3 regions of the Tardiphaga sp. GW821-FHT12E02 genome follow, and region 1 is predicted to be linked to each of the others. Evidence: predicted binding sites of a transcription regulator. Region 1 holds the regulator's gene; each other region holds the start of a gene.

The links. The regulator PhoB, encoded in region 1, activates phosphate uptake and scavenging genes when phosphate is short. The targets are predictions, from matches to a motif close to TGTCATNNANCTGTCAT.
Region 2: AC1RQ5_RS08915 (esterase-like activity of phytase family protein) is a predicted target of PhoB. The motif match lies at 1,279-1,295, and genes of this name have one in related genera.
Region 3: phnC (phosphonate ABC transporter ATP-binding protein) is a predicted target of PhoB. The motif match lies at 949-965, and genes of this name have one in related genera.

What each region holds. Positions count from the first base shown of each region.
Region 1 is NZ_JBXAQK010000001.1:427,325-429,588, forward strand. Features, by position in the region: gene AC1RQ5_RS02010 (GcrA family cell cycle regulator) at 1-452, shown strand, start outside; gene phoB (phosphate regulon transcriptional regulator PhoB) at 660-1,364, opposite strand; gene phoU (phosphate signaling complex protein PhoU) at 1,409-2,119, opposite strand; gene pstB (phosphate ABC transporter ATP-binding protein PstB) at 2,148-2,264, opposite strand, start outside.
Region 2 is NZ_JBXAQK010000001.1:1,886,653-1,888,916, forward strand. Features, by position in the region: gene AC1RQ5_RS08915 (esterase-like activity of phytase family protein) at 1-1,208, opposite strand, end outside; partial or broken gene AC1RQ5_RS08920 (GIY-YIG nuclease family protein) at 1,497-1,786, opposite strand; gene AC1RQ5_RS08925 (Bug family tripartite tricarboxylate transporter substrate binding protein) at 1,926-2,264, opposite strand, start outside.
Region 3 is NZ_JBXAQK010000001.1:1,911,928-1,914,191, reverse strand. Features, by position in the region: gene phnC (phosphonate ABC transporter ATP-binding protein) at 88-903, opposite strand; gene AC1RQ5_RS09035 (LbetaH domain-containing protein) at 1,090-1,734, shown strand; gene AC1RQ5_RS09030 (alpha-D-ribose 1-methylphosphonate 5-triphosphate diphosphatase) at 1,737-2,264, shown strand, end outside.

The DNA.
Region 1 (2,264 bases):
GCGGCCTTTCCGCCAGCCAGATCGCCGCGGAACTCGGTAACGTGACCCGCAATGCCGTTATCGGCAAGGTGCACCGCCTGGGCCTCTCCGGCCGCGCCAAGAGCCCCTCCTCTGCCGCGCCGCGCCCGCGCAAGCCGCGTCCGGCCCAGCAGATGGTGCGCATGCCGCGCCCGGTCGCCCGTGGCAACACGGCGCTGGCTCACGACTATCAGGTCGAGATGGAGCCGGATCCGATCTCGGTCGATAACGTGATCCCGATCAGCCAGCGCCTGCAGCTGGTCGAGCTCAACGACGCCACCTGCCATTGGCCGGTGGGTGATCCGGCCAGCACCGATTTCTATTTCTGCGGCGGCAAGGCCGTGGCCGGCGCACCTTACTGCGCGCACCACTCGCGGATCGCCTACCAGCCTGCGAGCGATCGTCGCCGGGCAGCGCCGAAGCCGATGCGGTAAGCGAACAGCACGAACGAAAATGCCCGGCGATGAGCCGGGCATTTTTTGTTGCTTTGCTATTGAGCTAGAGCCGCCCACCTCCGCCCCTCATGGTGAGGAGGCGCGAAGCGCCGTCTCGAACCATGAGATGTCGGAGCTCCGTCGCCATCCTTCGAGACGCCGCTGCGCGGCTCCTCAGGATGAGGGCAGAGCGTGAGGTAAAGAGCGTTACTCCGCCGCCTTGTCGAAGCGATCGTCCAGCGCATAGCCCGCGCCACGCACGGTCCGGATCGGGTCGGGTTCGCCGGCCGGATTCAGCAGCTTGCGCAGACGGCCGATGTGAACATCCACGGTGCGCTCGTCGATATAGATGTCACGGCCCCAGACGCTGTCGAGCAGCTGCTCGCGGCTGAACACGCGACCGGGATGCTCGAGAAAGAATTCGAGCAGCCGGTATTCGGTCGGACCGAGATCGATCGGACGGGCGGCGCGCACCACGCGGCGCTTGTCGCGATCGAGTTCGATGTCACCGAAAGCCAGCACCGTGGCCAGACGCTCCGGCGCCGCACGGCGCAGGAGGCCCTTCACGCGGGCCAGCAGTTCCGGCACCGAGAACGGCTTGACGATGTAATCGTCGGCGCCGGTGGCGAGGCCGCGAACGCGCTCACTCTCCTCACCGCGCGCGGTGAGCATGATGATCGGCAGCGCCTTGGTTTCCGGCCGCGCCCGCAGGCGACGGCACAGTTCGATGCCGGACAGGCCGGGCAACATCCAGTCGAGGACCACGAGGTCCGGCACGCGCTCTTTCAAGCGGGTGTCGGCATCGTCGCCGCGGGCAACCGTCTCGACGTCGTAACCTTCGGCGTCGAGATTGTAGCGCAGCAGCGTGGTCAGAGCTTCCTCGTCTTCCACTACCAGAATGCGCGCGTTCATATGGCTGGCTTCCTATCTGTCGTTCAGAGACGTCGCGATGAGCCTCAGCTCACCGGCGTAGCGAAGTTGGTCATGTCACCCTTCGGGCGCTTGTCGACCATCTGCTGACCTTCGATCATGTAGAACACCGTCTCGGCGATGTTGGTGGCATGATCGCCGATCCGTTCGATGTTCTTGGCGCAGAACATCAGATGGATACAGAACGAGATGTTGCGCGGATCTTCCATCATATAGGTCAAAAGTTCGCGGAACAGCGAGGTGCAGATCGCGTCGATTTCCTCGTCGCCCTTCCACACCGCCATGGCGGCCGGGAGGTCGTGCGCGGCATAGGCATCGAGCACGGCCTTGACCTGGGTGTTCACCAGATCGGTCATGTGTTCGAGGCCACGGATCAGCTTCAGCGGATGGAAGTCGCTGTCCAGCGCATTGACGCGCTTGCCGATATTCTTGGAGAGATCGCCGATACGCTCGAGATCGGTGGCGACGCGCAGCGCGCCGACGATCTCGCGCAGATCGACAGCCATCGGCTGGCGCTTGGCGATGGTGAGGACGGCGCGTTCCTCGATCAGCCGCTGAAGCTGGTCGATTTCGGCGTCAGTGGCCACCACGCGGGCGCCCAGGGCGACGTCGCGGCGGACCAGCGCATCCACGGACTCTGCGATCTGACGTTCGGCCAGGCCCCCCATCTCGGCGACGAGACGGGTGAGTTCCTGAAGATCGTCGTCGAAGGCCTTGGTCGTGTGTTCAAAAGCCATAGGTCAATCCTCTCGCGAATATGTCGCGTCAGCCGAAACGGCCGGTGATGTAATCCTGGGTGCGGCGGTCGCTCGGCGAGGTGAAGATCTTGTTGGTCTGGTCGAATTCAACAAGCTCACCGAGATACATGAAGGCGGTGGTGTC
Region 2 (2,264 bases), 1.5 Mb from region 1:
GTGAAGAACGGGAAGGCCAGCACGCCGTCATTGAGCGGCTTCTTCGCCAGCTTGTTCGGGTCCTGGATCTTCAAGAGATCGATATAGCCAACCTTGCGGACGGGCTTGCCGACATTGCTGTCGTTCATCTCGATCTTGTAGACGCGCTTCAGCTTCGGCAGGTCCGGAAAGCAGTCGGTGCCGCGCTTGCCGTCGGCGCAGGCCTTGTCCTTGGTGCCTTCGCCGTCGTCACGCTCGATGATCAGGCCGTTGTCGGCGGTGATCATGTTGAAGTCGCCAATGGCATTGCCGTTGGCTTCGAACACATAGTGCCAGAACCGGCCGGTGAACTTCTGGGCGGCGACGTCGAATTCCAGGATGCGCGCGGCTTCCTTGCCGTCGACCTTTTCCCAGTCCTTCTTCTCGGCGTCCCAGATCGGGCCTTCGAGCAGGCCGTACAGGAACTTGCCGTCCTTCGACGCCGCAAAACCTTCATAGCCCTTGGAGCGCTTCAGGTTCACATTGGTGTAGCTGGCGCCCGGTGCGCCCGGCGAGGCGACCTGCCAGTGATCCGGCGAGCGAACCGGCTTGCCGTCGGCCACGGTGTCGAACACTTCAAGCACCTTGCCGGTCTTGTCGGCCTTGATGATGTAGGGGCCGAATTCTTCGCCGAGCCAGAAATTGTCGCCGACGATCTGGAAGCCTTCCGTGTCGACGTCCGAGCCGGTCAGATAGCGCTTCGCGGTGTCTTCATGGACGATGCGGAACGGCACCTTCTTGTCGGGATCGTGCAGGAATACGGTTTCCTGCTTCTCGATCTTGCCGCTCTTCCAGTCGATCTTGTGACGGTTGAGATAGATCATGTAGTCGGGCGAGTTGGCGCGCGAGCCGGCGCCATTGTCGGTCAGCACCCAGAACGAGCCGTCGGGCATGGTCTTGATGCCGGAATGGCCCTGCAGTGGCTGGCCCTGCATCGGGAGCATGATGCCGGTGTCGCGCTCCTTGGACTTGCCCATCACGCTGCCGAGCTTCTCGACGCGCTTGCCGGTGGTGTATTTGCCCGAGGTCTTCAGATCATTCGGCGCATCGGCGGGGGCCTCTACGGTCGAATTGGCCGGTAGCACGGCATGGCCGGCGAGCTTGGCGGGGAATTCACCTTCCGACTGCGCGAAAGCGGTGGAAGACAGCAAGATGAGGGAAGCGACGGAGCAAAGGAACGTGTTGCGCATGGTTTTGTCTCCTCAGGGTGATCACGCGCGGTGTTCTGAAGAGTGGCGGTTACGATCAGGCGACGGTTCCATGAAGGCGGGATGACAGCGGTGGAAATCCCTGCGGCATCCCGTCGCCGTGGCTGCGGGTTAGGCCGGTTGGGGGCTGTCTCATTGGTCGTCCCCGCGTAGGCGGGGACCCATAACCTCCGTCTTCTCATTCTATACTCAGCGCAAACGACTGTGCGCCTTCGCGCTGACCGTGGTTATGGGTCCCCGCCTGCGCGGGGACGACGGGAGAGAAGGGCGTCAATAGCCCTGCACCAGCAGCGGCGACAGATCACTCCATTCAGGATTATCAGCCTCGATCAGCCTGATCTTCCAGTCGCGATTCCACTTTTTTAGTTGTTTTCTCGCGCGATCGCATCGCCGGGACGGTCGTAGCCTTCGACATAGACGAGGCGAAACACCTTGTAGGCTTGCGCGAATTTAGAGCCTTTGCCGGTCTTGTGCTGCGCAAGGCGTCTGGCAGGATTGTTCGTTACACCGATATAGAGCGTGCCGTGTCGAGCGCTGGCGAGGATGTACACGTAATACACCACGGCCCCCTCCACAGTCGTCCCCGCGCAGGCGGGGACCCATAACCACGGTCAGTGCGACGGCGCTCGAAGGCGCGTGCGGGCATTCCTGGACAGGACGGAGGCTATGGGTCCCCGCCTGCGCGGGGACGACGCACCATTACTGCTTCTCGATGCCCGCGCCCTCGATCAGCTTCTGCCATACGACCAACTGATCTTTCAGGAACGCGTCGAACTCTTCCGGTGTTCCGGAGAAAGCTTCCATGCCACGGCCGGCGAGTTCCTTCTGGATGTCGGGGCGCTCGACGATCTTGCGGATCTCGGCATTGAGCTTGACGACGATGTCCTTCGGCAGATTGGCCGGGCCAAGATAGCCCTGCCACGAGGTGACGTCGAACCCCTTCACGCCGGCTTCGTCCATGGTCGGCAGATCGGGCATGATCTTTGAGCGGTACTTCGTCGTGACCGCCAGCGCCTTCAGCGATTTGGCGTTCACATG
Region 3 (2,264 bases), 1.5 Mb from region 1:
GGAGTTTCTTATGGGTAGACGAAACGTCTATCGCCGCGATGACATCTCTCGCCTGACAGTCAGGCTGACATCCTCGCGGCAATTCATTCAGGCGACGGCAGCGGCCCCGTATTCAGGCACGCGCGCACCAGCCGGCACATGCACCGGTGCCGATCCCATCACCTCATCGGCTTCGAGATCGTAGAGTTCACGTGCGATATGTTCGGTGAGCTGGGCAGGCGCGCCGTCGAACACGACACGGCCGGCGGACATGCCGATCAGGCGATCGCAATAGGTGCGTGCCAGATCGAGCGAATGCAGGTTGCACATCACGGTGATGCCGAAATGCTTGTTGATGCGCAGCAGCGCATCCATGACGATGCGGGTGTTGCGCGGATCGAGCGAGGCAATAGGCTCGTCGGCGAGAATAAGGTCCGGCTGCTGAACGAGCGCGCGGGCGATGGCAACGCGCTGCTGCTGACCACCGGACAGCTGATCGGCGCGCTGCGAGGCATATTGCGCCATGTCGAACTGTTCGAGCGCTGACATCGCCAGCGCCCGATCCTGCTCCGGCCACATCTGGGTCAGCGAACGCCACTGCGGCATATCGGCGAGGCGGCCCATCAGCACATTGGTGAGAACATCGAGACGGCCAACGAGATTGAACTGCTGGAAGATCATCGCCGAGCGCGCACGCCATTGGCGCAATTCGCGGCCCTTCAGCGCGGTCACATCCAGGCCGTCGAACATGATCCGGCCGGATGTCGGTTCTGCCAGGCGATTGACCATGCGCAGCAAAGTCGACTTGCCCGCACCGGAACGCCCGATCACGCCGACAAAGGAGCCCGGCGCGATCTCGAAATTGGCATTATCGACCGCCGCCTTGGCACCGAAACGGCACGTCAGGCCTTCGACTGCAAGCATGTGTAACTCCAGCGTTAACAAACCATGCACGCCTATCGCTGGCGGATGACAGCGATGTGACGCGACTGTCACAATGCCCAACCCGCAGCCCTGCACCGCACGCAGATGCAATTTCATTCACGCGTCACGTCACTGTCACGAAACGGTCTGATGACGTGCGCGCCCGCTACAGGTCATGGATGTGTCATGGTTGGAAAGATGTTGTCGCTCGATCCCGCGATCGAGCCGAGCGCGAAGTTGAAGGACGCAACATTCGGCCGCTACAATGAAGTCGGCGCCCGCACCGTGCTGCATGAAGTGTCGATGGGCGACTACTCCTATGTCGAGCACGAGGCCCAGATCGCCTATGCAACGATTGGAAAATTCTGCTCGATCGCGTCCCTGACCCGGATCAATCCCGGCAATCACCCGATGCAGCGCGCGTCGCAATCGCATTTCACCTATCGCGCCAGCGCCTATTTTCCGGGTGAGGCCGACGATGCCGATTTTTTCGCATGGCGCCGCGAACACCACTGCACACTCGGCCACGATGTCTGGATCGGCCATGGCGCCGTCGTGCTGCCGGGTCGGCATGTGGGCACCGGCGCGGTGATCGCGGCAGGCGCCATCGTCACCAAGGACGTCCCGGCCTATACGATCGTTGGCGGCAATCCGGCTCGACCGATCCGTCGCCGCTTTTCCGAAGCCGTGGAACAGGGCCTGATGGACCTCGCCTGGTGGGACTGGGATCACGACACATTGCGACAGGTGCTGCCGGATTTCCGCAGCTTGTCGGTGGAAGACTTCTTGAGCAAATATAAGGGCGTCAAACCGCCGCAGCAGATGGGCTAAATATGACAGAAATCTATATCGAAGGTGGACGGACCCTGCTCGGTCAGGAGATCGGCGAAACCTCGCTCACCATCTCGGGCAGCAGCATCGCGGATATTGCTGGCACCGCGCAGGGCGCGCTGGGCCTCGATGCGCGCGGTCTTCTTGTCATGCCGGGCATTGTCGATATCCATGGCGACGCCTTCGAACGACAATTGATGCCACGCCCCGGCGTCGATTTCCCTGTCGATGTGGCGCTGATCGACAGCGACAAGCAGGCGATCACCAATGGCATCACCACGGTTTTTCACGGCACCACCTGGTCCTGGGAACCCGGCCTGCGTGGTGCCGAGAATGCCCGGGGCCTGCTGTCGGCGATCGAAACGTTGCGTCCGCATCTGGCGGCAGACACGCGCTTTCATCTGCGGCAGGAGACATTCAATCTCGATGCCGAAGATGAGATCATCGGCTGGATCAAGGATCGCCGCATCGATCTGCTCGCCTTCAACGACCATATGGACCTGACCGGGATCACCAAGCCGGCGAAGCGC